Regions from separate parts of the Exiguobacterium sp. s130 genome, predicted to be linked through region 2. Evidence: riboswitches for the same ligand, from Rfam matches in the RefSeq annotation. Region 2 holds a riboswitch; each other region holds the start of a gene.
The links. A riboswitch is a leader RNA that binds a small molecule or an ion and turns the genes downstream of it on or off. The one in region 2 is predicted to bind S-adenosylmethionine.
Positions count from the first base shown of each region.

Region 1: it holds a riboswitch for S-adenosylmethionine, as region 2 does, so the genes downstream of both, msrA (peptide-methionine (S)-S-oxide reductase MsrA) here and HZS85_RS00405 (alpha/beta hydrolase) in region 2, are expected to answer to the same signal.
Region 3: it holds a riboswitch for S-adenosylmethionine, as region 2 does, so the genes downstream of both, HZS85_RS11160 (2,3-diketo-5-methylthiopentyl-1-phosphate enolase) here and HZS85_RS00405 (alpha/beta hydrolase) in region 2, are expected to answer to the same signal.

Region 1 is NZ_JACSNI010000004.1:47,967-52,065, forward strand. It holds gene HZS85_RS11265 (C40 family peptidase) at 1-258, shown strand, start outside; gene HZS85_RS11270 (putative quinol monooxygenase) at 314-607, opposite strand; gene HZS85_RS11275 (M20 metallopeptidase family protein) at 685-1,863, shown strand; SAM riboswitch class I at 1,926-2,029, shown strand; gene msrA (peptide-methionine (S)-S-oxide reductase MsrA) at 2,124-2,654, shown strand; gene HZS85_RS11285 (DMT family transporter) at 2,731-3,213, opposite strand; gene HZS85_RS11290 (Crp/Fnr family transcriptional regulator) at 3,226-3,894, opposite strand; gene HZS85_RS11295 (DMT family transporter) at 3,910-4,099, opposite strand, start outside.
Region 2 is NZ_JACSNI010000001.1:69,624-73,722, forward strand. It holds gene HZS85_RS00390 (type B 50S ribosomal protein L31) at 1-16, shown strand, start outside; gene HZS85_RS00395 (DedA family protein) at 52-702, opposite strand; gene HZS85_RS00400 (thymidine kinase) at 886-1,500, shown strand; gene HZS85_RS00405 (alpha/beta hydrolase) at 1,582-2,340, opposite strand; SAM riboswitch class I at 2,408-2,509, opposite strand; SAM riboswitch class I at 2,759-2,862, shown strand; gene HZS85_RS00410 (methionine ABC transporter ATP-binding protein) at 2,949-3,977, shown strand; gene HZS85_RS00415 (methionine ABC transporter permease) at 3,967-4,099, shown strand, end outside.
Region 3 is NZ_JACSNI010000004.1:27,309-31,407, reverse strand. It holds gene HZS85_RS11170 (methylthioribulose 1-phosphate dehydratase) at 1-151, opposite strand, end outside; gene HZS85_RS11165 (2-hydroxy-3-keto-5-methylthiopentenyl-1-phosphate phosphatase) at 148-807, opposite strand; gene HZS85_RS11160 (2,3-diketo-5-methylthiopentyl-1-phosphate enolase) at 804-1,994, opposite strand; SAM riboswitch class I at 2,065-2,166, opposite strand; SAM riboswitch class I at 2,372-2,475, shown strand; gene mtnK (S-methyl-5-thioribose kinase) at 2,554-3,720, shown strand; gene mtnA (S-methyl-5-thioribose-1-phosphate isomerase) at 3,717-4,099, shown strand, end outside.

The sequences.
Region 1 (4,099 bases), on a different contig from region 2:
GCTGGAAAATACGGTGGTCGGACGAATGTTCGTGGCTACTGGTATGGTGCTTTCTTTACGAATCGCCGGACGAGTATCTCGAGTGGTAAACGCTCGGATATCGTCTTCTTCCAGAACACCTACACGGATGGTCCATCGCATATCGGAATCATGCTCGATAGCGAACACTTCATCCATGCAGGCGGTTCACAGCTTCAAATCAACTCGATTTACGAACCGCGTTGGCAGGAGCATTTCCTCGGCTTTAAATCGATGTAATAAAAAAGACGAATCCGTCGGTTTCGACGGGTTCGTCTCTTCTTATCGCAACACGTCAGAAAGTCATCTCGACGTATTTCGCCACTTGTCGGTCCATCAAGTATAATTCGATCTGTTCACGATAGGCTTTATAGTGGTCGGATGCGATATGCGCTTCAAGCGCTTCTTCGTCCCGATACACTTCATACAGCATGAATTGATGCTCATCCTCGATCGATTGGTGCAAGGAATAACGTAAGCATCCTTCTTCTTTTTGTGAAGCATGATAAACCGTTTGTAAAATCGGGAAGACTTGATCCGCAAGTCCAGCTTTGATGGTAAGTACAGCATTAACGACGATTTCTCCCATGTTACATTATCCCCTTTCGTGATTACCTGTATCTGTACCCATTTTCACAAAAAGACACACGTTAAAGGAGCTAGAACATGCAAACTCAACTTTTTGAAGCACTCGAACAATTCGAACCGACGATGATCGCATTACGCCGTGATTTCCACCGCCATCCGGAACTATCCTTCCAGGAAGTCCGCACACCAGAACGGATTGCCGCCTTTTACGCAGAACAAAGCATTCCTCATCAAACAGCCGTCGGAGGTCGTGGTGTCGTCGCGACGATCGAAGGCAAACAGCCTGGTCCGACGATTGCTGTCCGTGCCGATTTTGATGCTTTACCGCTTCAGGAAGAGACGACGCTTGCCTTCCGGTCGATCCATCCCGGGGTCATGCATGCTTGTGGACACGATGGTCATACGGCGATGGTGATGGCACTCGCTGCTACGCTCTATCCGTTACGTAATCAATTGCAAGGAACGATTCGGATCATCCACCAGCATGGCGAAGAGGTCTTTCCCGGTGGAGCAATCCAAATGATCGAAGCCGGCGTCCTCGAAGGGGTCGATGCAATTTTCGCGACACATCTCGAAAATGATTTACCGGTTGGCACGATTGGGTTTCGGAAAGGACATACATTATGTGCAATCGACGAATTCGAAATCATCGTTCATGGTCAAGGTGGACATGCGCAAGCACCGCACAAAACAAAAGATGCGCTCGTCGCTGGAGCGCAGCTCGTCTGTAACTTACAGCATCTCGTCAGTCGACGGGTCGATCCGTTCGAGCCGGCAGTTCTTGCAATCGGATCCTTCCATGCGGGAACGGCGCCGAACATCGTTACGGGTGAAGCACGCATCGTCGGCGAAATTCGGACGTTCAATGAGACACTGCGGCATCAGCTCCGGCAAGAAGTCGATCTTGTCGCCAAAACGACATGTGCCGGCATTGGGGCCACCTATTCAATCGACTTCACGACTGGTTACCCGGCGCTCTGGAATCATCCGGACGAGACAAAACTTGTTCAGGAAGCCGCTTCTTTCTTACCGGAAGCATCCGTCCGGGCACTCACACCAATGATGGCTGCGGATGACTTCGCGCATTATCTAACACATGTCCCGGGAAGTTATTTCTTTACTGGCTCCGGATATACGGACGGTCGCGTCAACTACCCACAGCATCATCCGCAGTACGAAATTAACGAACAGGCGTTGTTGATTGGTGCGAAGACACTCGGAGCGACGGTTTTACGTGCCTTGAAACCTAAGGATTGACTTTATTTCTGTGTGAATGGTATCATCACAACAATGATAACGAATGACATCAACTTCATATACCCTTATCAAGAGTGGACCGAGAGATCTGGATCGATGACGTCCCAGCAACCTGCGCATAGCAAGGTGCTACGACCAGCAAAGCGAAAGCTTTGGTTGATAAAAAGCGGCGACTCCTTTTGCAACCAAGCGAAGGAGTCGTTTTCGTTTTCTCGCTGTCAGACATACAATGGGGATTTCCCACGGAGAGGAAGAGACAGATGGAAAAAGCAACATTTGCAGGTGGATGTTTTTGGTGCATGGTGACACCGTTTGAAGAATTACCAGGAATCGAGGGAATCGTATCAGGTTACATGGGCGGACACGTCGACAATCCGACATACGAGCAAGTCAAAACAGGAACGACGGGACATCTCGAAGTCGTCCAAATCACGTTTGATCCGAGCCTGTTCCCGTACGAGCGTCTGCTCGAACTCTACTGGCCACAAACGGATCCGACGGATGCAGAAGGTCAATTCCAAGATCGCGGCACGCAGTACGCACCAGCGATCTTCTATCATACGGATGCACAGCACGAAGCAGCGATCGCTTCCCGTGACGCCCTTGCTGCAAGCAATCGTTTCAAACAACCGATCGTGACGCGGATTGATGCCGCTTCTGAATTTTATCCGGCGGAAGAGTACCATCAAGACTTCCATAAGAAAAATCCAGAACACTATAAAAAAGATCGTGCTGCTTCTGGTCGCGATGCTTTCATCGAGCAGGAATGGAAAGATACGACGACGGTCTAATTCAAAAAATGCATATAAAAAACAGGTCAGTAAACATTTGTTTGCTGACCTGTTCCATTGTTATGAAAAAAATAAGTCATGAAACACGTTCTACTTGATCCTTCGCCCTCTCTTCCGGCGCGACGACTTGATACCGCTTCAAAACGAAGATCCCACATACCATGACGGCGAGACCGACGAGCTGACCGAACGATAAATCAATTTGTGGTAAACCGAACCAGCCGAACGTATCAACAGCAAGAGCAAAGCTTAACTGCGAAATCAGAACGACAGAGATCGCGATGGACGGACCAAGCAACTGAATCCCACGCATGACACAAAAAACGACGCCGACACCGACAAGTCCACCAAACCAATAGAGTGGCGATACGTTTTGGATCTGTCCGATTGTTCCACCACGAAACAGAACATACGTGACACTTGCTCCGATGAAACCGACGAAGAAGACCAGCGTCGTTGTCGCCCAAGCACCGAACGCGTCACTCATCCGAGCATTCAATACCGTCTGTAAACTGATTAACATCCCTGCCAACACGGCACACACGATTCCTATTACCATGTTCGTTCCTCCTTACTCATAGCTGTTGCCGTTCGCCTTCTCGCGAATCCGCTCCAAATCGACGATGATGATTTTCCCGCGTCGTCGAACGAGAATCTCCTCTTCACATAATTTCGTGATGATCCGGTTGAGATGGCGATAACTCGTTCCAAGCCAGTCAGCGACGTCATGCAGGTTCGACGTCCGCATCTCCTGATAAAACAAACTGTCACTAGCTTCGGACGCAATCGATAATAAGTAGCCTGCAAATCGCTCCTCGACCGTATAGAGTACGTGGTGCGACGCTGATTTCGAATCGGCATACCACTTCGCTGTAATTGTTCTTAGTAAAAATTGCAGAAAGACGTTCGTTGTATTGTGCTCGCGTAAAATCGTATACGGCACGCTCAACACATCGACATCGGTCACTGCTTCGACCGTATTCAGCACTTCCCGTTCGTTGATGAATTCAGCGTCACCAATCACTGTCAGTGGTGTTTTGAATCGTAAAATCCGTTGTTTTCCTTCTGACGAAGCAGCAGAAATCTTGACCTTGCCTGCGACGATGAAGTACATCCGGTCGATTGTCGCACCGGTCGTACAGAGGAGTTCTCCTTTTCGGAAGGTTTCTTCACGCAACCAAGCGCGCGTCTCTTCCGTTAAAATCGTATCTAGTCCATACTGTTGGATGACGGTTTCCATGTTCGTTCCCTCCCTTTAGGCAAGTGAGAAAATCGCAACTCCTGCAAGCATGAGACCCACACCAACCCACTGACCACGATTTCCTTGTTTTTTTAAGACACCGAACCATCCTTTTAAATCAATCAGAAAGGCACAAAAAATCTGCGCGACGAGTAACAAACACATCGCCCATGTCATGCCGAGTTTTTGGATCGCTGTCAGTTCC
Region 2 (4,099 bases):
ATACGGCCGCAAGTAATTACTTGCCGGTTCTTAAAAAACAGCCTGCCTCCATTACGGAAGCAGGCTGTTTTTGTATAGACTGAATTGCGAACGGTACGTAAGGTACGTCTTTAAGACGAACGAGAAAGCGATCCCGCCGACGATCCCGATCAAGTACGGCATGGCATCTGGATGTGCCAAGATGTAGTCGACGACTTTATGGAACGAGATATGACGACCAACAAAGTAGCCGGCGCCCAAGAACACACTGACCCAAATCAAAGCACCTGTATACGCGTAACTCGCAAAAATGCGAAACGGCATTTTTGAAACACCTGCAAAAAAGGCAGAGAGTTGGCGAAGACCAGGTATGTAGTAACCGATGATCAAGACCGATTTGCCGTAACGACGAAATCCGGCTTCAGCGGAGAGAATGTGTTTTTCTGAGATGCGCATCTTTGGTCCGACGCGATGCAACAGGGGCATGCCGAGTTTTAAGCCCAGCACGTAGCTAATCGTCATTCCAATGCAACTGCCAGCGTAAGCGGCAAGAATCGTACCGAACAGCGGTAGATTGCCTTGATGCATCCAAAAACCGGACAGGACGAGCAAGGTCTCATCAGGAACCGGCAATCCCACGATACCACCTGCGAGAAGGACGGAAAGACCAAGGGCGCCATATTGGTGCAGAATGTCATGTAAGAGATGATGAATCGGGGACACCTTCTTTCGCGAGAATCTTCTTCTTTAGTGTACAGGAAATGGATGAAGGTTGGAATGAAAGGACAAAAATTCTAGGTAAAGAAAAAATGAATTTTGATTTCCGGAAGTCAACCCTTTTTCTCAATACCGTTTCGAGCTATACTCGTTAAAGTGACTATTTTTAGAGGACGGTGTCGGACGATGATGCATGTAATAAATCAGTACGGCTGGATCGAAGTAATTTGTGGTAGTATGTTTTCCGGGAAATCGGAAGAGTTGATTCGTCGTGTCAGACGGGCACAGTACGGCAAACTGCCCGTTCAAGTATTCAAGCCGGCAATCGACGACCGGTACCATGAAGAGCATGTCGTCTCTCACATCGGAAATTCCGTCGTGGCGATTCCAATGGCGACGAGTCGTGATCTCTATGCAGCAGTAGCGGAAGAAACACAAATTGTCGGAATTGATGAAGTTCAATTCTTTGATGATGAGATCGTTCAAGTCATCGAAGCACTTGCGCAAGACGGAAAACGCGTCATTTGTGCAGGACTCGATCAGGATTTCCGGGCAGAGCCATTTGGTAAGATGCCGGAATTACTGGCGCGCGCAGAATTTGTGACGAAACTTCAGGCGATCTGTCTCTCATGTGGCGATCCGGCTTCCCGGACACAACGTTTGATTGATGGAAAACCAGCGAACTATGATGATCCGATCATTTTAGTCGGCGCTTCAGAATCGTATGAGCCACGGTGCCGCCACTGCCATGAAGTGCCAGGAAAGCCGAAGCCGCTCCAAACGATGCAACACCAAAAAGGATAAACAAAAAAGACGAACCGATGATGGTCGTCCTTTGATGTAACAGCTGTTCGCTTCTAAGTGAAGACGAATAGCTGTTTTTTTTTATCCCGTTTCCTGTGAGAAACGACTCGAGCGTTCGATGAAACGAATCGTCTCACGCACGATCAAATCCTGATCATGATCGAGGGTCGCGACGTGGTACGAGTTAAGGAGACAGTAGATTCGTTTATCATTCGTCCCGATGTGCTGGTGCAGATAATCCGAGCTCGACGGCGGAACGACGTGATCGGTCGCCGAGTAGAGAATCAATGTCGGCAGGAGAATGGATCCGAGGCGTCCTTTTGTCTCATCCATTAGACGGACGAGTTCGAACGCACAACGGCTCGGAACGAGGTCATAAATGATTTCGAAGGCTGCTCGCTTAATGTCCGGTGCCCCTTCCGGTAAATACTGTGGACCGTCCTCGAACGAAAGTGCTTCATAGGATGGAACGGAGAGTGCGGCATTGATCGTAATGATGCCGGCAAACGGAATGCCGTCAGCAGCGAGCGACAACGCAAGCGTCGCACCCATCGATTGACCGATGACGAAGACTTGATCGCATGTTTCTTGTAAACGTTCATAGCCGTCTTGCAGGCTTTGCTTCCAACATCGAGCAGTCGATTGTTCAAACTCGCGGACGTTCGTTCCATGTCCACGTAAGCGCGGGGCATAGACGGTAAAACCTTCGGCAGCAAATGCCTCACCGACGTCCCGGACACTCTGCGGAGTGGCGTTAAAACCATGACAGATTAGAATGCCGATCGGTCCACCTTGAAGATAAAATGCTTCAGCACCAGTCAATACAGGATAGTTCATCATTACTATTTTTCCTCCATTCATGAAAAAAACTCGTCGACGTCACTGCTTGGACGCCCACGAGTTTTTCACCGTATCATCCAAAGCCGCGCTTTGCTGGTCGGAGCACCTTACAGATTGCAGGTTGCCGTGAAGTCATAGAGCCAGGTCTCTCGTTCACTCTTGATAAATATCATATTGGAATTGTCGGATTAATCATTGAAACGATGGTAGCACGACCGAAAATGACTTGTCAAATCGTTCTTGACGAATCATGATCCGTTCAGTAAGCTAACTCATAACTTGTTCATCCATCGATATGCGCCAAATGGATTATTTTTGAAAAGTTGGTTGACTTTTAAAGGTTCGACCCGTAATGTAAAAATTAGTTTTACGACATAAGCAACAACACAACAACACACATACGAATTTCATACCGCAATACTTATCCAGAGAGGTGGAGGGACTGGCCCTACGAAACCTCGGCAACAGACTCATTATGAGCACTGTGCCAATTCCATCAGACAGATGTCTGAGAGATGAGTGGAGTGGATTCTGCCACTGTGCGGATCCAGGTCTCTTCTTGTTTCTCAAGAAGGGACCTTTTTTGTTGAATGAAGGGGGAAAACGGAATGATTGCATTTCATCAAGTCAAAAAAACGTACGTCACGAAAGATCAGACGATTGCAGCGCTCGACGGTGTCGACCTGACGATCGAAAAAGGTGAAATCTTTGGGGTCATCGGTTTTAGCGGTGCCGGAAAAAGTTCACTGCTCCGCTGCGTCAATCTGTTAGAACGACCGACGTCAGGAACGGTGACGGTCGATGGGGAAGATTTAACGCAACTGTCTCCGAAAAAGTTACGCCAAGCAAAACAACGGATCGGGATGATCTTTCAGCACTTCAATCTGTTGAATGCGAACACGGTCTTTACGAATGTCGCGAAACCACTCGTTCTCGCAGGCGTCAAGAAAGACGAAATTCGCCGCCGGGTGACGGAGTTACTCGAATTCGTCGATCTCGCGGACAAAGCAGATCATTATCCGGATCAATTATCGGGTGGGCAGAAACAGCGCGTTGGTATCGCCCGGGCACTCGCGACGCAACCTTCCGTCCTTTTATGTGACGAAGCGACGTCAGCACTTGATCCCCAAACGACACATCATATTCTTCAGTTATTAAAACGGATCAATGCCGAGTACGGGATCACGATTCTCTTGATCACCCACGAGATGGGCGTCATCCGGGAGATTTGCGACCGGGTCGCCGTCATTGAAGCTGGAAAGTTGATCGAGTCAGGAACGGTCTTTGATGTCTTTTCAAACCCGCAGACTGAGACAGCGAAAAATTTCGTTCGCTCCGTCATGCATGACGAGATTCCAGCGTCGATTCGTCAGTTGATCGAGTCCCGGAATGCGAATCCAATCTATAAGATTCACTTCCTTGGACATCACACCGGACAACCACTCTTATCGCAAGTCGCAAAACGCTTCGACGTCGATGTCAACATCCTGCACGGTAGCATCACGGAGTTGCAGGAGACGCCGTTCGGCACACTACTCGTCGAGTTGATCGGTGAGACGACAGAAGTGAAACGAGCGTTACACTACATCGATCAGGCGCAGGTAACCGTTGAGGAGGTGCTCGCTGATGCTAGTTAACTACAGTGATATCTGGACAGCATTCTTGCAGACGATGACGATGGTATCCGTTTCGCTCTTGTTCTCGACCTTGATCGGCTTACCACTCGGTATCCTGCTTGTCGTCACGCGAAAAGGAGCGT
Region 3 (4,099 bases), on a different contig from region 2:
GTTTATCTTTTCCGCTTGCCGTCACAAGGAATTCAACCGGGACACCGGATGTCCGGATGGCGAGATTGCCACTCGTACCAGGGAACCAATCGCGCGCCGCAAGCTCTTGTTTGATGGCGCGTAGCTCTTCATACCGTCGCATGAATGTCATGTTGTCACCTCCGCTCGTGTTAAATCATGAACGATATCGTGGAACGTCTCAAACGGTGTATAGGCGATATCGTTCTCTTCACACAACGTGATCAGATAATCACGGGCATAGACACGATCCGCTTGTTTTGCGAGTTCGAAGTCCGTCACCGAGTCGCCGATGACGATGATGACGTCACCGTCTTTACGTAGTGTCCGGGCAACGGACGTTTTACAACAGCCGCACCCGTTCGTGCAATGGGTATCGCAGGCGTTTGGCCAATCGATATGGACGAATGGACCACTAAAATCAGCGACGTTACAGTAAATCTGTTCTTGGTCGAGGAATGGCGCTAAGATTGGTTCGACGAAAAAGTCCATTCCACCGCTGACGATCGAAAAATCGATGCCTTGACGACGACTGTACTGCAGTAACTCCGAAAATCCGTCGCGAATGACTGCACGCTCCAACAAAAAGTCAAGATAGGCTGTTTTTCCGTCAGACGGCAGAAGTGCGAACATTTGCCCGACACCACTCTGAATCGATAACGTCCGGTCGAGTACACCGCGTTTTAACGGTTCGAAGTCACTCGCTGGCGCAAATGCCTGCATGAGTGCGATGATGTTATCCTGTGTCGTCACCGTCCCGTCGAAGTCACAAAGAATCCGTACGGTCATGACTTGATCCCCCAAGCGTCGAGGGCAATTCGTAATTCTTCATGACGCGATGCTGCCGTCGATAGGGATTCATTTGCGAGTGCCGCATCGAGTGCCTGACGGAAAGCAATGACACCAGCCGCAGCACCTTGCGGATGACCATGTACGCCGCCGCCGGCGTTGATGACGGAATCGATCCCGAAGTCTCGTACGAGTTGAGCGACGAGTCCAGGATGAATACCGGCTGAAGCAACCGGGAAGATTGATTTCGTCTGACCGAGACGGGTCGCTTCGACCGCGATACCACGGGCGACATCCTTTGGCAAAGCGACATTGCCGTAAGGAGACGGGAATAGCGTCAAGTCTGCTCCAGCAGCGCGCGGTAATGTGCCGAGTAAGACAGGAGCTGCGACTCCGTGATTCGGGCTAGCGATCAACGCACCGCTATATGCCGGATGATTGAAAATCGGAACGTTGATTTCCGGATCACTTGCCAGTTCGCGTAAGACGTCGAGTCCGTATGTGAAGGTATTCAGCAAGAAAGCAGTCGCTCCAGCATCAATCAATCGCTTGGCTTGATCCTTGAGCGTAAAGACAGGACCGCTGAGTGTGATCGCATATAACGCACGTTTACCGGTCCGTTGGAAGTGAGCATCGATGACCTCACGTCCGATCCGTGCCCGGTCAATCGTTGGTGTCAATGGATTGTCGTATAGGATCTCATCGTCTTTGACGAGATCGATCCCACCAGCGAGTTGTCCTTCGAGTTGATCACGAAGGAACGATAAATCGCGTCCGATGACTCCTTTGAAGATGCTCATTAATAGTGGGCGATCTTCGACACCGATCAAGGAACGGACCCCTTCGATCCCGAACTTTGCACCTGGAAAGTCCGACGTAAATGTATCGGGTAGTAGCAATTCCGTTAATTTGATTTCACCGTCGAGTGAGAGTTTCCCGAAGACGGTCGTCAGAATCGCAGAAAAGTCGCGCGATACGTTATGTTCCGGGTAACGAATCGTGATATATCCTTTGCCATCGCGCTCTTCGGTATGTACGACTTCCCCTTTGAACGAGGCAAGTTGTTGTTGTTCGAGATGATTCAGTTCCGTCCAAGAACCGACTGTCAGACCAAGCGCGAGTTGTTCAGCGCGCTGCTCGAGTCGATCACGGGCAGTCAATTGATAAGTAGCAGTGATATAAGCCATGTCTTTCCTCCTTCAACAAAAAAATGGTCTCTCGTCAGCGACAAGAGACCATGAATGATTCGAACGTGGACTCTTATCTGTCAGCTTAGTAGCTGCAAGAATTAGCACCGTGCCAAAAGGTCGGTTGCTGCGACATCGTAGGGCTTGTCCCTCCGTCTGCTCTTGATAAGAATTGGATGAAATTGTGAAATCTAATTGCAATTTTTACATGAGAATCGCCACTTGTCAAACTATTTTTAGAAAATTTATTTTTTTGAAAATACTCTTTCTATAGATGACTTAAAAATGATATCCGTTTCTGCTTGATTTCGATTTGACAGCGAGGAAGTCGATTGCGTAAGATTCAAATCAATATCACACACGACAACTACATACGACTCTTATCGCGAGTTGGCAGAGGGAATTGGCCCGATGACGCCGCAGCAACCGACCACTGGGCACGGTGCTACATCCAACAGACGTTTCGTCTGAGAGATAAGAGGACGCAGTGACTTTTCTGCGCCTCTTTTCGATGACGAAAAGAGGCGCTTTTTCGTGTATCACATAGGGGGAAACTGAGATGACATATAAAGCATTCACAGAACAGGACGCGATTGATTGTGTTCGGACATTAGGACTGATCGGCGATGGAGCCGTCGAAGCAGAAGAGATTGGCGACGGGAACCTCAACCTCGTCTTTCGGATTCGAGAAGGCGAACATCGCTTGATTTTAAAACAAGCATTACCATATGCGAAGGTCGTCGGGGAGAGCTGGCCGTTATCGCTCGAACGAGCGTGGATCGAGCAATCCGCACTCCGTGAATTCGCACGGCATGCCGTACCGTTCGTGCCACGTGTTTTTCATGCTAGTCATGAAGAGGCATATACGGTCATGGAAGATCTTTCACATCTGACGATCGTTCGAAGTGGTTTACTCGCAGGTGAACAGTATCCGTTGCTTGCGGAACATATCGGTTCTTATCTCGCTCGGACGTTATTCCATACATCGGACTTTGCGCTTGGTCCGGTTGAAAAGAAACGTGTCGCCCGAACGTACTACAATCCAGACATGTGCGACATCACGGAAAAATTAATCTTCACGGATCCGTTTCATGACGCGGAGACGAACGAGATTGAAGCCGGGCTTGAAGAAGAGGTGGCACGTCTATGGGCGGACGATGAGTTGAAACGCGAAGTCGCAAAACTCGAAGCGCTTTTCATCACGAAAGGAGATGCGTTGTTACACGGCGATCTACATACAGGAAGCATCTTTGCTTCGGCAACGGAAACGAAAGTCATCGATCCAGAATTCGCCTTTTATGGTCCATTCGGATTTGATGTCGGACAGTTCATCGCCCACTTATTCTTTGCAGCATACCCGGATTATTCAGCACTTCGTGATGCCCGGATTCGCGACATCGATACGTTCTGGCTGACGTTCGCTTCGACGTTCCGTGCCTTATGGGAACGCGAAGCCGTCGAACCATTCCGGACATCGGGACTCGTCGACGATGTACTGAGCACGATTCTGCAGGATGCACTCGGCTTTGCCGGTTGCGAACTGATTCGTCGGACGATCGGACTCGCACCGGTCGCTGATTTAGAAACGATTAGTTCTATGACGGAACGACTAGAACGAAAACAACATGCTTTACGTTTAGGATCGGCGTTAATCAAACGTCGGACCGAATGTCGGACATTTGATGATTTGCGAAACTTCGACGTAACGGAGGAACTTAGCCGATGAGTACATTCGTTCAAAGTATTCGTTATGAAGATCGTGTCTTGACGATTCTCGATCAGACACGTCTACCGCAGGAAGAACACTATGAAGTCATTACCGATCTTGCACAAGCGGTCGAAGCGATTAAACAACTGCGCGTCCGAGGGGCGCCTGCTATCAGTTTATTTGGCGGATTCGTACTCGTTCAAGAGGCGTACCGGTTTGAAGCAGAACTGTCGATCTATAAGCAAGCCTTGCTTGAGACATCAGCGACGTTACTCGCGACACGACCGACGGCTGTTAACTTACGAAATGTCCTTGATCAATTGAATCCAATCATTCAAGACGGGACGTCGGTAGAAGAGATCCGCGAACGGCTCGAGCAGCGAACGATTGCCTTATA